2 regions of the Sporomusa intestinalis genome follow, and region 1 is predicted to be linked to the other one. Evidence: riboswitches for the same ligand, from Rfam matches in the RefSeq annotation. Region 1 holds a riboswitch; the other holds the start of a gene.

Evidence for each region. Region 1 has a riboswitch for cobalamin ahead of ACZ481_RS08375 (TonB-dependent receptor plug domain-containing protein). Riboswitches for the same ligand answer to the same signal wherever they lie in the genome.
Region 2: linked by a shared signal. The riboswitch ahead of ACZ481_RS04085 (hypothetical protein) and the one ahead of ACZ481_RS08375 (TonB-dependent receptor plug domain-containing protein) in region 1 are both predicted to bind cobalamin.

The regions. Positions count from the first base shown of each region.
Region 1 covers NZ_AP042390.1:1,859,474-1,864,403, forward strand. Annotated here, with positions in the region: gene ACZ481_RS08365 (glycosyl hydrolase family 18 protein) at 1-48, shown strand, start outside; gene ACZ481_RS08370 (MerR family transcriptional regulator) at 149-985, opposite strand; cobalamin riboswitch at 1,171-1,347, shown strand; gene ACZ481_RS08375 (TonB-dependent receptor plug domain-containing protein) at 1,507-3,390, shown strand; gene ACZ481_RS08380 (hypothetical protein) at 3,459-3,779, shown strand; gene cobN (cobaltochelatase subunit CobN) at 3,856-4,930, shown strand, end outside.
Region 2 covers NZ_AP042390.1:883,137-888,066, reverse strand. Annotated here, with positions in the region: gene scpA (methylmalonyl-CoA mutase) at 1-53, opposite strand, end outside; gene ACZ481_RS04090 (methylmalonyl-CoA mutase family protein) at 50-2,215, opposite strand; gene ACZ481_RS04085 (hypothetical protein) at 2,237-2,578, opposite strand; cobalamin riboswitch at 2,900-3,082, opposite strand; cobalamin riboswitch at 3,190-3,372, opposite strand; cobalamin riboswitch at 3,689-3,869, opposite strand; gene ACZ481_RS04080 (adenosylcobinamide amidohydrolase) at 3,942-4,930, opposite strand, start outside.

The sequences.
Region 1 (4,930 bases):
AGCCTGTGGCGTTTGGGGGGGAATGTGGCGGTTAATAAACTTAAATAAAACCCTGCGGCGGCGCAAAAGGCCTGCCGGCGATTTGGCCGGCAGGCCTTTTGGTCAGTAACCAGGCTAAAAAGCCGCCGGTTGGATTCCGGCAGCTGGCTTACGACGGATAAGCAACCTGAAAAGAGATTTGGTTGATATAGGCGTTTGTATCCTGGGTCAGCCAATGATTCTGCAGGGGGAGCAGATAGATATTGCTCATAATTGTCAGTCGGTTAAGCGCAATGAATTCCATAATTTTTTTATATACGGTTGGCGCCTCTTGATAATAGGTCCCCCGGAAGCGCATTGTCAGATATAAGCCGGCCGGGCGGACGAAGCAGTGCTTTTTGGCGGCATTATGGGCAACCGGTGTGAAATACTGGATGGTTTTATTAAATTTCCCGGCCAGAAACTCATCTTTAGCAATAATCCAGCCGGTGGTAAATTCTTTGAAGTGCTTTTTGGAGACGGCGGTTTGATTGTGCCTTGACAGAATTCTGATCCGTTCCCGCACAGCCATTCCTTCTGTTAACAATTCGCTGACAAATAAGGTTTTTTCCGGCTGATAGTTCAGTTGAATTTGATCAAACAGGGTTTTGCGGATTTTCGCTATTGTTTTCAATGACAACTGTAAACTGCTTTTAATCTTGGCCGTTTCTTCGATCAGCTTATCGCATTCTTTTTCTTTGTCCAGCAGCAACTGCTCGAAATTTTCCAGGCTGCGATGCTGGAGATAATTTTTGATAGCCTGGATAGGAATATTTAGCTTACGCATATTGAGAATAATTTCCAGTATGAGGTATTGCGAAACAGAATAATAGCGATAGCCGTGCTGGTTTACAAAGGCCGGGGCCAGTAATTCATTTTTGTCATAATACAATAATGTTTGCTTGGGAATACCGTAGAGCGCAGCCAGCTCGCCGGCGGTGATGTAATTCTCTTTGTCATTTGCCATATTCCCTTTTCTCCTATCTCAATAATGGAACGCCTGACTTAGTGCGCGGCAAAAGCGGTACAGCCAATTAATATTGTAATCATTATTATTGATAAATCAGGGCCTGTCAAGTGTATAAAAGGCTTGACTATACAACCGGTATATAGTTTACCTTAGAAGTTAAAATACGCTGCTATGCAGATTAATTAAATAATGGGAAGACAGGTGCCGAAAGGCTTAATAGATAAATCGGTGCAACGCCGATGCGGTCCCGCCACTGTAACGGGGAGCGATGCCACAACATGTCACTGAAGGTCAGTTTGGGAAGACGTGGCTGAGCAATGAACCGGAGCCAGGAGAACTGCCTGTTTTTATTACCGCAGCCTACGAGTGATAGGACGGGTAAAGATACTGACAAGTGGTTATTTGCCATGTCTTTTGTGTGCGCAAATCAGACCGGCGCAGTGCTTAAAAACCTTTCCCCCGCGCGGGGGAAAGGTTTTTTTATATAGATAACATGAGCAGAGTAAGGGGTTTTGTTGATGAAAAAAAATGTGTCCCGGAAAAAAGCGATGAGTCTGGCAATTATTTCGGCCCTGACACTTGCGGCCGGCCTGGGGCCTGGCACGGCCCAGGCCGAAGCGGTGAAAACCTATTTTCTCGATGAGGTAGTTATTACAGCGACGCGGACACCGGTAAAGGAGTTTGATGCCAATGCCAATATTACGGTAATCACGAGCAAAGAGATTGCAAGAAATCATTATGCCAATCTGTCGGAGGCCTTGCGGGAAGTACCTGGCGTTATTATCAACAACTACAGCTTAGCCGGGTATTATGGCAGTAATGGCATGAAAATTAACGGTGCCGACGAGGTTGTGGTGTTAATTGACGGCGTTAAAGTGAATTCAGCCGGGGCCAAGTTTTCGCCATCGATGTTTGCCAACCTGGATACTATTGACCGTATTGAGGTGCTGAAGGGTTCTGCTTCTACTTTGTACGGATCTGACGCCAAAGGCGGGGTTATCAATATCATCACCAAAAAAATTGAGGGCAACAGCTCGCAAGTAAAGCTGGAAAGCGGCAGCTACAAGGGCGAGAATTATTCGTTTATGCACGAAGAACGGCAGGGGGACTGGGGCTGGCGGGTGATTTCCAAGAAATCGCTGCTCGGCGATTTTAAAGATGGCCGCGGCCTTACGGTACCGGCCGCTTTGAATGCCGATATGACAGGCATCAAACTCACCAAAGAATTCGGCGGGAAATCGGATCTGATCTTTTCTTATGATACCTATAAGGCCGATTACAAATTTCAATCCCTGTGGGACAGCCGGTTTAAAACAGGGACAACCGATAATTACAATGGCCGGGTGATTTATAATACCCGGTTGGACGAGAACACGACCAATCAATTCGCAGTCGGCATAAATAGGTACGATGATTTGTATCAACTGGACAGCGGCGATTTTTACGCAACCAAGGTTAAGACCGTAAGGATTTCCGATCAGGTTACCAAAAACTTTGCCGACACGCATCTGGTGACGACCGGTTTTGAATTTGCCGAAGATAAGGTAATTTCCTTTAACGGGATAAAATTAACGAACCGGGCCCTGTATCTGCAGGATGAATGGAATATTACCGGCCAGTGGAAATTAACCGGCGGCGTCCGTTATGACAATAACTCCGGCTTTGGCAGCCATACTACCCCCAGTATCAATCTGGGCTATAAATTCAGCGATAAAACCAATATGTACCTGGGCCGCAGCGAATACTTTATTCCGCCGTCGCCGTCGCATTTATACAATACCACCTACGGCAATCCCAACATTAAGCCGGAAACAGGCCATACGTCCGAAATCGGCATTAACCACCGCCTTGATGATACCTTTGTGGCCTCGGCCCATATTTTTAAACGGAATTCTAAAGACCGGATCGGCTATGTTTATCCCCGGTATGCCAATGTCGGCGATGAGAAGGCCGACGGCTGGGATATTCAGCTGCGCAAGCAATTTTCCAGCGCCATGAGTGCTTTTGTCGGCTATACCCATACCAATGTGGACGCAACCCAACAAAGAGCGGCCAATGTGGACGGCTATGTTCCTAAAGGTGCCTGGAATGTCGGCACTGATTACAGTGCCGGCAAATTAGACATTTCGCTTGTCGGCAAAGGCATTATCGACAGGCCAGGTCCCCAAACCGCTGACGCCGTGGATGATTTTTTCCCGGCCAACACCTACTGGGTCTGGGATATCGGGGTCAATTACCAGGCCAGCAAAGCCGTCAAAGCCTTCGTAAAAGTGAATAATATCTTTGATAGATTTTATGCAGAGCACTCCAATGCCCGTTATAACTGGAGCGCAACCCCGGCTGGACAATGGTGGAGCGCCCCGGGGCGGAATATCCGCGTCGGTATGGAGTATACATTCTAAGCTATTGACTGTATGACCGCTATATAGAGTAGAATGGAAAAAAACTACATTTGAAATGAGGTAAAGACATGCTTACTGAAAAAAAACATCCTGCTTATGAGCTGCCCTCTGATCCCCATGCACAATCACGCTATGAAAGTGCAAAGAAACACGCTCAGTGGGCGAAAGCCGCAGGGAAACCGTCCGGGGAAATTCATGCGATTTTTCGTAAGGTAATGGACTTCGACCCCAAAAACTTGCCAGACATTCCTGCTGACGCGGCCCACAAGAAATATCGCTCTGCCCTGATACAGGCCCAAAAAGCGATAGAGGACGGCAAGACGGCGCAAGAGGCGCATAACCTCTTCCGCAATATTGTCAATGCGCAGGCCGGCGGTCAGGGGCATTAGCGGCAATGACCGAAAAAACCACCCGGGTACGGGTGGTTTTTTCGGTTCTAGCTGGTAAAAGTGGGGAGGCTGAAAAATGGGTAACATTTTATTTTTAACAAACATTGACCGCCAACTTTATTTATGGCGCCAGGCCGAGAAAATGCTGGCGCAGCAACGGCCGGCGGTCCCGGGCAGCAGTAAAATGATTCAGGAGTCGACACCCTGGGGCGACGAATGGCAAAGCCGGCTGGCGGCTGCCGCTATCGTTATCTGCCGCTGGATGGGAACCGGTCTGGATTGCCGGTTTTTGCAAAATGCAGCGGCATTTATGCGGCAAAATAAGATCAGGCACCTTTTTTTAGTGGAAGATGCCGGTGATGACATAATTCAATATGGCATTACCCCAAGGCAGGAATTGCTGCTGCGCCGCTATTTTGCCTATGGTGGCGTTGACAATCTTTATCACTGCCTGCTGTGGCTGAACTGTGAATTTTTCGGAGCCGCCTATCCTTGCCAGGAGCCCTGTTTATTGCCCTGGCATGGTATTTATCATCCGCAGGCCCAGGCAGTATATCAGGATTTCCAGCAATATAAACAGGACTTTTGCCAGGCGGGGCGGCCGACTATTGGCCTGGTTTTTTACCGGGATGAATGGATTTTAGGTGATTTGGCCTATCACAAGGCAATCATTCAGGCAATAGAAAAAAGCAACATGAATGCAGTCCTTGTCTTCACCAACGGCCAGCCTAATCCGGAAGTCAATGCCCCCGGTGCCCAGGCGGCGTTCGAGAAATATTTTTATGAAGACGGCCGGGTTGTGATCGATGTATTAATAAACTGTATAAAGTTTTCTTTGACTACGACCCAGGCTTTAGAGCTGGCGGCGATCCAACGGTTAAATGTGCCGCTGCTACAGGCTTATACCCTGTTTAGCTCTTATCAGGACTGGGAGCGAAGCAGCGAAGGCATGACGCCGGTGGAGATTTCGGTAAGCGTGAGTTTGCCGGAATTTGACGGCATTATTCATTCCGTACCAATTGCGACCAAAGAACAGAATGAGCGGGGCCTTGCTGCCTATGTACCCATGCCCGAGCGAATCTCGCTGCTGGTACGGAAGGCGGAAAAATGGGCCCGTTTACGGTCTAAACCGAATGCGGAAAAAAAGGTCG
Region 2 (4,930 bases), 980 kb from region 1:
GGCTGGAATTGGTTTGTAAACGCCATTGTGGCAAAGTCTGGTTTTGCGGTCATGGAATCATCCCCTTCCTTTTCTGCAGCCGTATCAGGCTGGCATGACAATCAGCCCGGACATGGATAAACTCGTCAACGCCAGCCTCTTTATAAACCGGCTGCAATTCCTCCGGCGGCAAACCGGCCAGAATAACCCAGCATTCCGGCAAAGCCAGTTTTAACTGCCTGGCCAGTTGCGGCACAAGCTCAGGGTAAACGGCGTCAGTCGAGCAAATAACGACAGCATCGGCCTGAGCCTTGCCAGCTGCGGCCACTGCAGTTTCCGGGGTGTCAAAGCCCTCATTGCCAATCAGGGTAAAGCCGCCGACTTCAAAGAAACCGCGGCTAAAATCGGCCCTGGGTTTATGCTGGGGAATGGGTCCCATATTAGCCAAAAAGATTTTCAGGTTTTCCCAGCCCTGACTTACATACTGCTCAGTCGTCAGCCGTACTGTTTCATAAAGCTGCGCTGCCCGGTGCAGGCGCAAAGGCATAACTGTCAGTGCCGCTGCAGCGGGGCTCCGCAGGGCAGCCAGCATTTCACCCAGCGAGCAGCCGGCGTTGACTGCGTCTACAGCATCGGCCACGGTTTTTTCTGTTACATTATTTCTCTGTTCAGCCAGGTGCTCCAGGCACCGCATACGCCGCCCGATATCGGCAGCCGCGCGGAATTCCTGCAGCTCGCTGATCCGGAGCGACCGGATGGCTTCCGGATTGGTCACCGGTTTTTCCAAAGGTTTTTCTGTCAGGTTGGCATATACATTGGTGCCAACAATAGCATCCCGCCGTTTAGACAGATTGGACGCCCGCTTTTGCGCGGTGGCTGCCGCCTGATCCTGGGGAAATCCAGCCTTCACGGCCTGCAGCATACCCCCAAAAGCTTCTGTTCTGCGGAACAGGTCCCAGGCTTTTTGCGCCAGTTCCCCGGTTAAGGCTTCTACATACCAGGACCCGCCGGCCGGATCAACAGGCTGTAATAAGGAGCATTCCTGCTGCAGCATAAGCTGGGTATTGCGGGCAATCCGGCGGGAAAATTCGTCGCTGGGCCTGATAACCTCATCAAATGGCCCGACATATAAACTGTCAAGCCCGCCAGCCACCCCGGCGAAAGCTTCGGTAGTTGTCCGCAGCATGTTAACATAAGGATCATATATTGTCTTGGTGAAGCGCGATGTCCGGCCGTGAATATTAGCCGCGCAATCTGCCTCTTTACCGCCAAAGGCCTGGGCAACCTGATTCCACAATACACGGGCCGCCCTGATTTTTGCCAGCTCCATAAACATATTGGCGCCAAGCGAAAAGGAAAACCGTAAATGCCGGGAGATTACAGAAAAATTCAGTCCGCGCTCCTGCAGTTTATTGACATACTCTACGGCTGTCGCTAAAACAAAAGCCAGTTCCTGTACGGCATTGCCGCCGGCATCATGGTACGGACTGGCATCAGCCAGTATGGTTTTGAGCTGTGGAGCCTGGCTGTCGGCCCAGAAGGTCACCGCCGCCATTTCGTCGTACAGCGCTTCCAGGTCAACGGACAAATACCCCTGTTGTACCAATACCCCTAAGGGATCAGCGGTAATGGCCCCTGTCAGCTCTTTCAGTTCAACCCCCTGGGCCTGGGCCGCACCGGCCACTAAGGCAATAACCGGCAACTGGCTGACACCGCACTGCATGATGACCGGCCATTGTTTAAGAGCAACCCCGTCCAGTGCCTGCAGCAAGTCGGCAAGGCTGGCCAGAGAAAAACCCTGATCGCCGATTTTGCCGGCAGCAGTGCAATCGGGGTCCTCGCCGGCGAGAGTGGCCTTATCCAGCTGTAAATAAATCGCCTGCAGCCCTCTGGTTAACTCATTTTTCAATACCGCATTTACTTCCCTGCCCAGAGGCTGGTCACAAATCTGGGCAATCAGCCAGGGGGCTGTCAGGTAGCCGCCGGCCCGGGTTCCCCGGACAAACGGCTGGCTGCCGGGAGGGCTGGGCAATTCGGAATCCGGCAGATTGTCCGGAGTATAAATGGGTTGTAAGGCAATGTCTTCATAAGTCTGCGTAACTAATCTGCTTTCAAACTTGGCGCCTTTAAGCGCCTTTTCTGCCTCTGTCCGCCACTGCTCAAATGTGGGTGCGGGAAATTCACCGAACAGTCTGCCGGCGGCAGCAGGCTCTGTTTTTATTTCTTTTTCTTTCATTTACAGATGTCCCCCTTGTGCTTATCCCTGACTTATAATCCTGATACGGAATCCGGTAAACGCATTGCGCAACTGGAGCATAAAATTACGCTCCAGCAGCGTTTTGTGCATGGCCTGATCTGTCAACAGCCACAATGTACCGTTGCAGGTACGCATATCTACCAGGCTTTCAATATATCTTGCAAAATCAGTGGGGACCATAGATTCTTGTAAGCATTCAAGGCCTGCCGACACAGCCTTGTCGTGGATTTTTATCCGCTTTGTCAAAGCAATAAACGGCTCGATGCTCAATGACGCGGAAATAGGGATGATAAGGTTTTCCTCCTGACTCGCGGCCGGTGACGCCACACTATGCATGATCATTTCAACCCCTCCTAGCTTGTATCTCCAGCAAATGGGTCGCCCTACCCCTGCTTTGCCATAGGAATTAGGGCAGCCTGACTCACTGGATAAGCCCGGCTTATTAAGTAAGCCTTGCTTTATATATTTGAGGGCTTGAACCTTCTCCCCGCAGCTCTCAGAACGGGAACCGCGTAGCTGAAGTCAGTCTCTGCCTCGGGATAGCAAAAAACCTCCCTGAGCATGTCAGCGAGGCTGGTTAAAAAAGCAATCAAAAACGCCCCCGGCTAAGGCCGTATGGCAATGATTCTTAATTAATCCCCTCCCCATCGCTCGTGGGTAAAACCGGTGATTGTCAGACAGGCAGTTCTCCTGGCTCCGGCTCATGGCTCGGCCAAACCTTCCCAGAACTAACGTCCCAGTGGCATATCTTGGCTTCACTCCCCGTTACAGTGGCGGGACCGCGCCGGCAATTTCACCGGTCTTCCCTATTAAGCCCCGCAGGGCACCTGTCTCAATCTTATTCACTTGACAATAATAAACCCCTCCAGCGACATGCGGGAGGGGTAGTTTATGAACAATGGCATAACAAATAAACTGCGCCATTAATCCCCTCCCCATCGCTCGTGGGTAAAACGGTGACTGTCAGACAAGCAGTTCTCCTGGCTCCGGCTCATGGCTCGGCCAAACCTTCCCAGGGCTAAACGCCCCAGTGGCATATTTTGGCTTCACTCCCCGTTACAGTGGCGGGACCGCGCCGGTATTACACCGGTCTTCCCTATTAAGCCCCGTAGGGCACCTGTCTCAAAGATGAGTATTAAGTTGTCAGGCTGTATTATCACCCGGAAACATACTAACACAATATTGCCGGTTAGTCAATTTTGTTTTTCCCTTAGCCGTACCTGCCTGGAAGGACCGGCCGGCAAAAAAAGAAAGGGTCGTAACGACCCCGTGCCAAGAGGGCACAACATCTATGAATCACAAGAAGGAGGAGTATATATTAGAAAACTCCCGGCTGCCATTTAGCCGCCGGGAGAGATTCTACAGGATACCAAATATAAACTCCTGGTTAATAACCAGGAGCAAACTTCAGTGAAAGCACTGTAATTCCCTCCCCATCGCCCGTGGGTAAAACCGGAAACCGTCAGCTAGGCAGTTCTCCTGGCTCTGGATCACAGCGTGCCAAACCTTCCCGGGCGTAACCTCCCAGTGGCATATCTTGGCTTCACTCCCCATTACAGTGGCGGGACCGCGCCGGCCTTACACCGGTCTTCCCTATTAAGCCCCGCAGGGCACCTAACTCCATTATGAAATTAAGAAAACGTGGTTTTTTTCACTAACTATTATGATCCTATCATGTTGCCTATGGACCTGTCAACAAAAATTTTCACCGGCTTATCCGGTCGGCCACAATCCTGACCACCAGTCCGGACCAGGCCCGGACGCTGGGCTCCAGCTCATCGGCGGCCGTCAGGGGCGATAATACCCCATATTTGCCGGCTGTCAGCCGCAATACATCATTGCCGGCCCGGGTCAGTTCCTCGCCGCTCAGCAGCTGCCACTGGAACTGATCCAGCAGGTGCACATACAGCGAGGTGCCGGTTACCAGGTCCGGGTCTTTGTCCACTTGGCCCAGGGCTGTTGCAAAACGCGGTTTGTCAATAAGCCCGTATTCCTGCTGATAGTGCTGATACAGCGTATCCTCCGTCACGCCGTAACGGTTTAGCCGCCGCAGCACACTGTGCTGTCTTGCCGGCGACAGTCCGGTCTGCCGCAGCAAGGCTTCTTTAACAGCCTGCTTTACTGTCCGGCCGATCAGTTCTCCCAGTTTGGAATGCTTGCCTGTATCTTCCAGATATAGTGAAGACCCCGGATTAGTGATCACAATAGTCTGATCGGTCCCCGAACCGGTAGCCAATCCGGTCGAATACCTGCTGCCGGCCATGAGTTCCTGTAAAGCAGCTGTCTTGGCCTCAGTGCAGGTCACCAGCGCCCTGGCCACTTTGCCTTGGGGAATATCAGCATCAATAACCAGCATAATGTTAATAGTCCCTGGCTTATGCAGGGTTGTCCTTTTCCCGGGATTAAAATAGTCAGCAGGATCTCCGGCCCGGCCGCCGTTGCCTTCCACCCCGCCGGTGACAATGGCTGTCACCGTCAGGCTCTGGTAGCTTTCGGTCTGAATGGCGACATTGGTCATAGAAGCAGCCGTCCCCATGCCGGTGACCTGACCGGGATTAAACCCCAGCGTTCCGGCTACACTCCCCAGATAATCAAGATAGGTCGCGGCGTCAACATTGGTCGCGGCTTTCATGTCATGATTAAACACCGCTTTCAGGTTGTTACTGTAGCCGCCATTAAGCAGGGAGGTACTCA